DNA from 2 places in the Hydrogenophaga atypica genome. Region 2 is predicted to be linked to the other one. Evidence: predicted binding sites of a transcription regulator. Region 2 holds the regulator's gene; the other holds the start of a gene.
What was found. The regulator FNR, encoded in region 2, switches genes on or off when oxygen is low (the NO sensors DNR and NnrR bind a similar motif). The targets are predictions, from matches to a motif close to TTGATNNNNATCAA.

Region 1 (5,697 bases), on a different contig from region 2:
CTTTCAATAACGGTCAAAGCGGTGTCGGCGCCGCGTCGGGCACAAACGGGCAGCACCCGTCCGGCAGCGGCTGGCCCAGGACAACGGAGGATTGTAGCGGAGGCTCAACACCGTCTTGAGCACCCCAACGTCATGGGCCGCCAGCTTGGTTCACAATGCACCACTTGTCCAACTTGGAGAACGATCCATGAGCGTGATGCAGGAATTCAAGGCCTTTGCCGTCAAAGGCAATGTGGTCGATCTGGCGGTCGGTGTGATCATCGGCGCCGCGTTCGGCAAGATCGTTGATTCGCTGGTGGGCGACATCATCATGCCGGTGGTGGGCCTGGTGTTCGGCAAACTGGATTTCAGCAACATGTTTGTCGCGCTGGGCACCGTGCCCGAAGGCACCGCTCCCACGCTGGCGGCCGTCAAGGCAGCCGGCGTGCCCGTGCTGGCTTACGGGAACTTCATCACCATCGCGCTGAATTTTGTGATCCTGGCCTTCATCATTTTTGTGATGGTCAAACAAATCAACCGCCTCAAGGCCGAAGAAGCCGCCGCGCCAGCAGCACCTGCGGAGCCGCCGCCGACGCCTGAGGACGTGGTGTTGCTGCGCGAGATCCGCGACGCGCTGAAAAAATAACGCCTGCCGGGGTCACCGGCCGCTCATGTGGGCGGCCAGCTCCACCGCCGCGATCAGGCTGGACGGGTCGGCGCGGCCCGTGCCCGCCAGATCAAACGCGGTGCCGTGATCGGGGCTGGTGCGCAACAGCGGCAGCCCCAGGGTGACGTTCACGCCATGGGCCAGCCCCATGTACTTGACGGGAATGAGTCCCTGATCGTGGTACATGGCCACCACCACATCGAAGGAACCTTCTCGCGCCCGCATGAACACCGTGTCGGGTGCGTGTGGGCCGCTGGCTTCGATGCCTTCGGCCCGCGCCTGGGCCACGGCCGGGGCAATCACCTCGATCTCCTCACGCCCAAACAGCCCGCCCTCGCCCGCGTGCGGGTTGAGGCCCGCCACGGCGATGCGCGGCGGCGCCAGGCGCAGCCGCGCCCAGTGTGCTGCCGTGATGCGCAAGGTCTCCAGCACGTTGGCGTGGGTCACCGCCTCGATGGCCTGGCGCAACGACACATGGATGCTGACCAGCACAGTCTTGAGCTCTGGATTGGCCAACATCATGCGCACCGGCAACCGCGCCACCGGCACGCCCAGGTGTTCGGCCGCCAGCGCCTGCAGCATTTCGGTGTGACCTGGGAAGGGCACACCTGCGGCCGCCAGCGCCTCTTTGTGGATGGGTGCGGTGACCACACCCGCCGCCCTGCCGGCCAGCGCTTCGCGCGTGGCCCATTCGATGCAGTCGGCCGCAGCCCGCCCTGCGTGTGCGCTGACACGGCCCCATGGCGCAGGCTCTGCGACCTGGGTGGCCTGCACCAATGGCATGGCCACGGCGTCGCAGCCAAGACAAACGCGTGCCCGCGCCATCGTGGCCGCATCGCCCGCCACCACACAACGCTGGGCCAGGTCGGGCCGGTCGCGAAACAGCATGGCGATCAGTTCCGGCCCCACGCCGGCGGGGTCACCCATGGTCACCAGCAGGGGCAGCGACGCGCTCATGCCGGGTTGGGGATGTCAATGAAGGTGTGGACCAGCCCCAAACGCTGGGCCACCAGACCTCCCACCGCAGGGGCGCCAAAGCGCTCGCTGGCGTGGTGGCCACACGCGATGTAGGCCACGCCGCACTCTCGCGCGTAGTGGGCCTGGGGTTCGGAAATTTCGCCGGTCACGAACACATCGGCACCGGCGGCGATGGCGGTCTCGAAGTAGGACTGCGCGCCGCCCGTGCACCAGGCGATGCGTTGCGGCGCCCGGCCCGGCGCATCGATGCAGGTGACCGTGCGGCCCAGCCGCGATTCAATGTGGCGCGCCAGATCGAGTGCGCTGCCGTGTGTCACCGTGCTGCGCCCCAGCCAGCCCAGCGCCTGTTCGCCAAACCGGCCCTGTGGCGCGTCATCGGCCACCCAGCCCAGGCGGGCGGCCAGCTGCGCGTTGTTGCCCCATTGTGGGTGGGCATCCAATGGCAGGTGGTAGGCGATCAGATTGATGTCGTGCGCCAGCAGGCGGGCCACGCGCTGTTTCATCCAGCCAGTCAGTCGGCCATCGTGGCCGCGCCAAAACAGGCCATGGTGCACCAGGATGGCATCGGCACCTGCGGCAATGGCCGCGTCAATGAGCGCCAAGCTGGCGGTGACGCCACTGACGATGTGGCGCACCTGCTCGCGCCCCTCAACCTGCAGACCGTTGGGGCCGTAGTCGCGGAACAGCGATGGCTGCAGCAGGGCGTCGAACGCCTCCACCAACTGTGAACGGGTGCAGGGGGCGGGCGGGGCGGCGGGTTGCATCGCGCTATTTTGACAGCGCGCCCGCGCACCTCAAGGTTGGGTGCGCGCTTCGCGCTCAGCGTTCGCCGCGTCCTCGGCCATCTTGCGCTTGAAAAAACGCGAGAACCAGAAACCCATGAAGATGGTGAACGCAATCACGCCCAGGCTGAACAAACCGTAGTCAGTGGAAAAAAGATCAACAATGGCTTTCATGGCGGTGTGTCCTCAGACGGTGCTTGCAAGTGCACACAGTGGACCTCAACTGCTTCTGTCCGTCTTTGAGCCAAGTCAAGCCGGCGCTTTGACCGACAATCCCCACCACACACCGCACCCCACTGCAGACCCGCCCCATGAAACGACTCTGGCTTCTTTTTGCCCAAACCGCCACCGTGTTGCTGGCCGCCTACTTTGTGGTCGCGACACTCAAGCCCCAATGGCTGGACCGCCGCCCCACCGTGGCCGGCATCGTGCCTGTGATCGAGGCCCCCAGCGGCGGCAGCGGTGGCGGCACGCGCGAAGGCGGCTTTCGGGCTGCCGCCCAGGCCGCCGCCCCCGCTGTGGTCAGCATCAACACCAGCAAGGCGCGCAGCCGCCACCCCAACAGCAACGACCCCTGGTTCCGCTTCTTTTTTGGCGACCAGGACGAATCCCAAGCCCAGGCAGGCCTGGGTTCGGGCGTGATCGTGAGCCCCGCCGGCTACATCCTCACCAACAACCATGTGATTGCCGAAGCCGACGACATCGAGGTGGTGCTCAACGACGGCCGGCGCACCCTGGCCCAGGTCATTGGCACCGACCCCGAGTCGGACCTGGCCGTGCTCAAGGTGGACCTGCCTGAGTTGCCGGTGATCACCCTGGGCGACTCCAACGCCCTGCACGTGGGCGACGCCGTGCTGGCCATCGGCAACCCCTTTGGTGTGGGCCAAACGGTGACCAGCGGCATCGTCAGCGCGCTGGGCCGCACCCAGCTGGGCATCAACACCTTTGAAAACTTCATCCAGACCGATGCCGCCATCAACCCAGGCAACTCGGGTGGTGCGTTGGTGGACGGCCATGGCCACCTGATGGGCATCAACACCGCGATCTACTCGCGCTCCGGCGGCTCCATGGGCATCGGTTTTGCCATCCCCTCGGCCACCGCACGCACCGTGCTCGATGCCATCGTGCGCGATGGCCAGGTGATCCGTGGCTGGATTGGCGTGGAACCCCAGAACCTCAGCCCCGAACTGGCCCAGAGTTTTGGCATCAAAAGCGATGAGGGCGTGATCATCACGGGCGTGCTGCAAAACGGCCCTGCGGCCCAAGCGGGCATCCGCCCCGGCGACGTGATCACGGCGGTCAACGGCGTCAAGGTCAACACAGTGCCGGAGTTGCTGGGCGCGGTGGCAGCACTCACGCCCGGACAGGCCGCGCCATTGGACGTGACGCGGCGCGACACGCGCCAGCAGGTGCAAATCGTTCCGGCACAACGCCAGCCGATGCGCCGCGCTGGCCGCTGACCCGTCGATCGCCTGTCAGCTCGGGTCGGTTCGCTCGGGCGGCGCGTCCGGCGCCGCACTCGCTTTGGTGAACCAGCGCGCACCCCAAATGCCCAGCTCGTAGAGGATGCACATGGGCACGGCCAGGGCCAGCTGCGAAATCACGTCGGGCGGCGTGACCACGGCCGCGATGACAAAAGCCAGCACGATGAAATAGCCCCGAAATTCCTTGAGCTTTTCAATGCTGACCATGTTGAGCCGCACCAGCAGGATGACCACAATGGGCACCTGGAAAGCGAGCCCAAAGGCCAGGTACAGCGACAGGATGGCCTCGACGTAGGAGGCAATGTCGGGTGTGGCGGCCACGCTGGCGGGCGTGAACTGCTGGATGAAGCCAAACATCTTGTCGAGCACAAAAAACTGCACAAAACCGATGCCGATGTAAGCCAACAGGCTGCCCACCACAATGAGTGGCATGGCGAACTTCTTCTCGTGGCTGTACAGGCCGGGGGCCACAAAGGCCCACATCTGGTACATCAGCCAGGGCAGCGACATCAGCACCGCCGCCATGCCCAACACCTTGATGGGCACAAAAAATGGGGAGAACACGCCCACCGCAATCAGCTTGGCATCGGGCGGCATGTGGGCCCGGATGGGCACGGCGATCAGATCGATCAGGCCGCTGGGGCCGGGCCAGATGGCCAGCACGGCCATGCACACAGCCAGGCCGTAGACGCAGTAGAGCAGGCGGTCGCGCAGCTCCATGAGGTGCTGGACGAACGGCTGTTCGGTGCCGGCCAGCTCATCGGCCGGATCGGGTTTGTTGGACATGCGGGTTTATTGAACAGGACGGCTGCGGGGGCGGAAACGCGCCACCCGTGCAGCGCCAGACTGCGCACGGGTGCGGGTGCCCGTGCGGGCCTTGAACCACTGCGGCACGGCCTTTTGTTTGAGGCGGAAATTCTTCTTGGGGTGGCGGTACTCGGGCGGCGGCGGGGTCCAGCTGTTCAAGGCGTCGGTCCCGGACGCGCTGTCCTCCAAGCCTGCGGTGGCCTCCGACCACGATTTCTCGAAATCGCTGGCGCTGGTCTGCACACTGCTCTCGACGTCGCGCGCGGCCGACTCGACCGTGTCCTTCATCTTTTTGAGCTCTTCGAGGTCCATGGAGCGGTTGACCTCGGCCTTGACATCTGCGACGTAGCGTTGCGCCTTGCCCAGCAGCGCGCCCACCGTGCGCGCCACACGCGGCAGCTTTTCGGGCCCGATCACGATCAAAGCCACCGCCCCAATGAGGGCGATTTTGGAAATACCCAGGTCAATCATGCGGAAGGGACACCGACAACAGCGTCAGAAAAGAGGGCAACCAACGGGGTCACCCGGGCAGGCTCAGCTTTTCTGCTTGGCTTCGACGTCGATGGTGGTTTTGGTGGTGTCTTGTGCCACCTGACCGGCCGCTGGTGCATTGGCATCGGCGCCAGGTTGACCACCCTCCTTGATGCCATCCTTGAAGCCCTTGACCGCGCCGCCCAGGTCGGAACCGATGTTCTTGAGTTTTTTGGTGCCAAACACCATGACCACGATCAACAGAACAATCAGCCAGTGCCAGATAGAAAAGCTACCCATGATGTATCTCCTGTGGGGATGTGCCCCGAACTGTCTCGGATTCTAAAGCTTGGGGTGGCCCGTTCGATGACAAGGGGCAAATACCGCCCCCAGGGGGCCGCACCCTCAGCCGCGTGCCCAAGGGCGCGGCCCACCCATCACGTGGATGTGCAGGTGGTGGATTTCCTGGCCACCTTCTGTGCCGGTGTTGGTCACGATGCGAAAGCCCCCTTCGGGATAAGGGCGGCAG
Region 2 (5,697 bases):
CCGTCGACGAAGGCCACGTGGCACAGGTAGGCGGCGTCGATGATGGCGTGCAGCGTGGCGCGGTCGTAGCGTGCGTTCTCGGCCACGCGGCGCACGCGGGTGCGGTCGCTGGGCGGCTGGCTGGTGGAGGGCAGATCGGTGGTGTTGCTCACGGGCGCTTGTTCCTGGGTTGCGGTAGACGGAGGAAGCGCAATGTAATCGCCTGCTGGCATCCGAATAAGACCCATATCCGTGCTATTTTTTAGAGCCACAGAAACCGACCTCCTCAAATGGACTACCAACTCCTTTTTTCCGCCTTTCGCGCGCAGCCCGCCCACGCCAGCTGGTCGCAGCAGCGCCAGCTGCACGCCTGCCTGCGCCACGGCGTGCGCACCGGGCTGCTGGCCAGCGGCACGCGCTTGCCCGCCAGCCGCACGCTGGCGGGCGAGCTGGGCGTAGCACGCAACACCGTGCTCTACGCCTACGAGCAGTTGGCCACGGAAGGCTTCATCCTGGCCAGCCGGCGCGGCAGTGTGGTGGCGCCCCTGGCCACCTCGTTCGCGCCCGCCGCGCCCTGGCGCACGTCCACGGCCGCCGAGCCCTCCGGCCTGTCGCGGCGGGTGCGCGGCATGTCGCTGCTGCCCGGCTCCCCCGCCTCGGTGGCCTTCGCGCCGGGCGTGCCCGCGCTCGATGACTTCCCGCTCACGCTGTGGCGGCGCATGCTGGACCGCGCGTGGCGCGCGCTGCGGCCCGCCCAGCTCAACTACGCCGACCCGGCGGGCGAACCCCTGCTGCGCGAAGCCATCGCCAACCACCTGCGCGTGGCGCGGGGGGCGCTCGTGGACGCGGCCCAGGTGTTCGTGACCGACGGCACCCAGGCCAGCCTGGACCTGTGCGCCCGCGCCTTCGCCGACGCGGGCGACAAGGTGTGGGTGGAAAACCCCGGCTACCAGGGCGCGGTGGCGGCGTTCCGCGCGGCGCAGCTCCGGACCATAGGCATCGTGGTGGATGCCGAGGGCATGGCCCCCACCGCCGGCGACTGGCAGCGCCAGCGCCCCCGGCTGATCTACGCCACGCCCTCGCACCAGTACCCCGTGGGCAGCGTCATGAGCCTGGCACGGCGCCTGGCCCTGATCGAGGGCGCGCGCCAGGCGGGCGCGCTGGTGATCGAGGACGACTACGACAGCGAGTTCCGCCACGACGGCCCGGCCCTGGCCTGCCTGCAAGGGCTGGCGGCGGACGCGCCCGTGGTCTACCTGGGCACCTTCAGTAAGACGCTGTTCCCCGCGCTGCGCATGGGCTTCATGGTGGTGCCCGCCACCTTGGCGCCTGCGTTGGCCGCGATGCTGGACCGCACCGCGCCACGCGGGCGCGCGGCCGACCAGCTGGCGCTCGCCGAATTCATCCACAGCGGGCAGTTCAGCCTGCACCTGCGGCGCATGCGCCGCCTGTACCGCGAACGCCGCGATGCGCTCACGGCCGCCCTCACCCGGCGGCTGGGCGACGTGGCCACCGTTTACGGCGGCTCGGCGGGCATGCACCTGGCGCTGCGCCTGCACGACGACCGCGCGGACGACGTGGCGTTGAGCGCGCGCCTGCTGGATCAGCAGGGCATCGTGGCTCCGGCGCTCAGCTTGCACGCAGTGGGCCTGCGCGCCCAGCCCTGGCGGGGCTTTCTGCTGGGCTACGCCCAGGTGCCGGCCGAGGCCATGGAAGGGCTGGTGCGGCGGCTCGACGCCGTGGTGCGCGGGGATGGGAAATAGGCTGTCCACCACGGCAGCGCTGCGGCCTCAGATGATTTTCGAGAAGCGGGCGCGGTCCTGGTCCACGCGCAGGTGTTTGTCGAACACCATGGCGATGGCGCGCACCAGGTACCAGCCAGCTTCGGTCACTTCGATGCACTGGTCGTCTATGGTCACCAGCCCCTGGGCTTCGAAATCCTGCAGTTGCTCCAGTTCGCGCGCGAAGTAGCTTCGGAAGTCGAGCAGGTGACCCAGTTCGATGGACTCAAACAGCAACCGGCCCTGGCACATCAGCGCCATGATGGCGGTGCGGCGCACCAGATCATCGCGCGTGAGCGCCATGCCACGCACGATGGGCAGGCGGCCCTGGTCGAGGGCGTCGTAGTACTCGTCGAGCGTCTTGGCGTTCTGGCTGTAAGTGGCGCCCACGCGGCCGATGGCCGACACGCCGAGCGCGATCAGGTCGCAGTCGGGCTGGGTGCTGTAGCCCTGGAAGTTGCGGTGCAGCCGGCCCTGTCGCTTGGCCACGGCCAAGGCGTCGTTGGGCAGGGCGAAGTGGTCCATGCCCACGTACACATAACCGGCCTCGCTGAAGGCGTCGAGCGATTGCGACAGCATGGACAGCTTGTCGGCGGGCGCAGGCAGTTCGGCCGCCACGATGCGGCGTTGCGGCTTGAAGCGCGCCGGCAAATGGGCGTAGGCGTAAAGGGCGATGCGGTCGGGGCGCAACTGGGCCACCTGGCTCAAAGTGCGCGCGAACGACTCGGGGGTTTGCAGCGGCAGGCCGTAGATCAGATCGACGTTGACCGACTCGAAGCCGATGCGGCGGGCGGCCGCCACCAGGGCAAACACCTGTTCGGCGGGTTGTACGCGGTGCACCGCTTTCTGCACGGCGGGGTCGAAGTCCTGCACGCCGAAACTCAGGCGGTTGAAACCCAGTTGGTGCAGGTGCTCCAGGCGCTGTTCGGTCACGGTGCGTGGATCGACCTCAATCGAATATTCGCCACCGGGCACCAAGTTGAAATGGCGGCGCACGGTGTGCATGAGGTCGCTCAGTTCCGCGTCGCTCAAGAAGGTGGGCGTGCCGCCGCCGATGTGCAGTTGCGACACGTGGTGGCCACGGCCAAAGTGCTGCACATGCAGGTCCAGCTCACGCGCCAGGTAGCGCAGGTACTCGGCCGATTTGCTGTGGTGTTTGGTGATGACCTTGTTGCAGGCGCAGTAGTAGCACACCGACTCGCAAAAAGGTACATGGATGTATAGCGACAGCGGCAATGCCAGCGAGCCGGCGCGGCGCTGCTCCAAGGCCTGGATGTAATCGGCCTCGCCAAAGGCTTCCACAAAACGGTCGGCCGTCGGGTACGAGGTGTAGCGCGGCCCAGGCACGTCAAAGCGGCGCAGCAGTTGTTCGTCAATCACGTGCATGTCGGGGCATCTCCAATGTGGGAGGAACTGTGCCTGACACGGGGCTTTCTGCCCTTGATCTGGGTCAACCCCCTCCAAATGTGAATGATGTTTTCCGCTAACATGGGGAAACACCTGACAATCGCACCATGGACGCACACAGCATCAAGGTCGCCTGCTCCAGTTGCAACTTGCGTGAACTCTGCCTGCCCATGGGCCTGAGCCACGACGAGATGAACAAGCTGGACCACGTGATCTCTACCCGCAAACGCATCAAACGTGGCACGGCCCTGTTCAACACGGGTGACCGCTTCACCTCGCTCTACGCCGTTCGCTCGGGTTTCTTCAAGACCTGTATCACCACCGCCGATGGGCGCGACCAGGTGACGGGCTTCCAGATGACGGGCGAGATCATCGGCCTGGACGGCATCGTGTCCGACCAGCACTCTTGCGACGCCATCGCGCTGGAAGACGCCGAAGTCTGCGTCATGCCCTTCGACCAGCTGGAGACGCTTTCACGCGAGTTCAACACCTTGCAGCACCACGTGCACAAGATCATGAGCCGCGAGATCGTGCGCGACCACGGGGTGATGCTGCTGCTGGGCAGCATGCGCGCCGAGGAACGCCTGGCCGCTTTTCTGCTCAACCTGGTGCAGCGCCTGCACGCGCGGGGTTTCTCGCAGTCCGAGCTGATCCTGCGCATGACGCGCGAGGAAATCGGCAGCTACCTGGGCATGAAGCTGGAGACCGTGAGCCGCACCTTCTCGAAGTTCGTCGAGGACGGCGTCATCGAGGTCAAGCAGCGTTACGTGAAGATCCTCGACACGGAAGCGCTCAAGCGCATCGTGAACCCCCAGGTCTGCAACTGATCAGTTCAGCAGCAGTTGCCCTCGCGCGCGCAGTCGGCGGGGCGCTCTTCGGGCGGCACGGGGCAGCGGTTCACCTCGAAAGGTGACATGGCCAACAGCGTGGTGAGCGCGCTGGACGCCATGGTCGCACCCCAGAAGAAGAAAAAGCTCACGGTGTACACCGCCTGGCGCGACCAGCCCAGCTCGCCGCCGCCGATGCGGTGCAGGTCGTCCGGATCGACCATCGCAAAGACCACCATCTCCAGCACGCCGGCCACCAGAAAGGCCGGCCACGCAATCCACATCAGGCGTTGCAGGCGCATCGCAGTCTCCTTGTTGTTTGTCGGTCTGGCCCCGGGGCTCAGGGCTTCACGGGCACCGTGGCGGTGGTGGCGTGGTTGCGTGCCTGGCCGGCGGGCGCCAGCTTGAAGGCTTCGTCGGGTGACGCCGTGCGGGTCTGCGGCGCGCTGCGGTCAAGCACAGGGTCGGGGTTGGTCATGGCAATGATGGCGGTGGCAATACCGGCCACCACCACCACGGCCGGGCCGCCGATCACCAGCCAGACATAGGGCTCACGCCACCAGGCGCGGGCCACGGGCGGGTTCTTGAGGGCTTGGGCAGTTGTCATGGGGGTCTTTCTAAACGGGCAAGTTCAGCGTGGCACCAGGAATACGGCTTTTTCGCTCACCTGGGCCACATCGGCCCCGGTGGAGCGAACGTCGAAATGGATGGGGTGCGAGCCCGGCGCCACGCCCGGCGGCACCTGCACACGCACGGCCACCGAACGCACTTCGGTCGAGCGCACTTCAATGCTGGTCTCGGAAGCGATCGTGACCCCCTCCAGGCCGCTCACGGCCAGCTGGTAAGACTGGGTCGATTCGGTGGCGTTCATCACCTGCAGGCGGTACACGTTTTCAATGCGGCCCTGCTCCACCAGGCGCGCCAGCGCGCCACGGTCGCGGATCACGTCCACCTTCAGCGGCGTGCGCATGAACAGGCTCACGCCCACGGCCACACAGATCAGGCCCAGGATGGCGGTGTACACCAGCACACGCGGGCGCACCGCACGTTTGATGATTTCGGCTTGTGTCCAGCCATTGGCCACCGCGTTCTGGGTGGAATAGCGGATGAGGCCCCGTGGGTAGCCCACCTTATCCATCACGTCATCGCACACGTCGATGCAGGCCGCGCAGCCGATGCATTCGTACTGCAGGCCTTTGCGGATGTCGATGCCGGTGGGGCAGACCTGCACACACAGGGTGCAGTCCACACAAGACCCGAGGCCCAAGGCCTTGGGATCGGCCTTCTTGGAGCGCGCACCACGTGGCTCACCACGTTTTTCGTCGTAGGTGACGATGAGCGTGTCCTTGTCGAACATGGCGCTCTGGAAGCGCGCATACGGGCACATGTATTTGCACACCTGCTCGCGCATGAAACCGGCGTTGCCGTAGGTGGCAAAACCATAAAAGAAAATCCAGAAGGTCTGCCACGGGCCCAAGGCACCGGCCAGGGTCAGTGCACTGAGTTCACGGATGGGCGTGAAGTAGCCCACAAAGGTGAACCCGGTCCACAAGGACAACACGATCCAGAGCGTGTGCTTGAGCGATTTTTTGCCCAGCTTGCGGACCGACATGGCTGACTCGTCCAGCCGTATGCGGGCCGAGCGGTCACCTTCGACCTTGCGCTCTATCCAGAGAAAAATTTCGGTGTAAACGGTTTGAGGA

Region 1: ACFQPB_RS02760 (DUF3149 domain-containing protein) is a predicted target of FNR. The motif match lies at 2,646-2,659, and genes of this name have one in related genera.

What each region holds. Positions count from the first base shown of each region.
Region 1 covers NZ_JBHTCA010000002.1:75,394-81,090, forward strand. Annotated here, with positions in the region: gene mscL (large conductance mechanosensitive channel protein MscL) at 188-625, shown strand; gene pdxA (4-hydroxythreonine-4-phosphate dehydrogenase PdxA) at 638-1,603, opposite strand; gene ACFQPB_RS02755 (Nif3-like dinuclear metal center hexameric protein) at 1,600-2,388, opposite strand; gene ACFQPB_RS02760 (DUF3149 domain-containing protein) at 2,419-2,580, opposite strand; gene ACFQPB_RS02765 (S1C family serine protease) at 2,718-3,866, shown strand; gene tatC (twin-arginine translocase subunit TatC) at 3,882-4,676, opposite strand; gene tatB (Sec-independent protein translocase protein TatB) at 4,683-5,168, opposite strand; gene tatA (Sec-independent protein translocase subunit TatA) at 5,232-5,468, opposite strand; gene ACFQPB_RS02785 (histidine triad nucleotide-binding protein) at 5,574-5,697, opposite strand, start outside.
Region 2 covers NZ_JBHTCA010000004.1:139,367-145,063, forward strand. Annotated here, with positions in the region: gene ACFQPB_RS07335 (pyridoxamine 5'-phosphate oxidase family protein) at 1-152, opposite strand, end outside; gene pdxR (MocR-like pyridoxine biosynthesis transcription factor PdxR) at 270-1,742, shown strand; gene hemN (oxygen-independent coproporphyrinogen III oxidase) at 1,770-3,146, opposite strand; gene fnr (fumarate/nitrate reduction transcriptional regulator Fnr) at 3,275-3,994, shown strand; gene ACFQPB_RS07355 (hypothetical protein) at 4,000-4,296, opposite strand; gene ACFQPB_RS07360 (nitrogen fixation protein FixH) at 4,335-4,601, opposite strand; gene ccoG (cytochrome c oxidase accessory protein CcoG) at 4,626-5,697, opposite strand, start outside.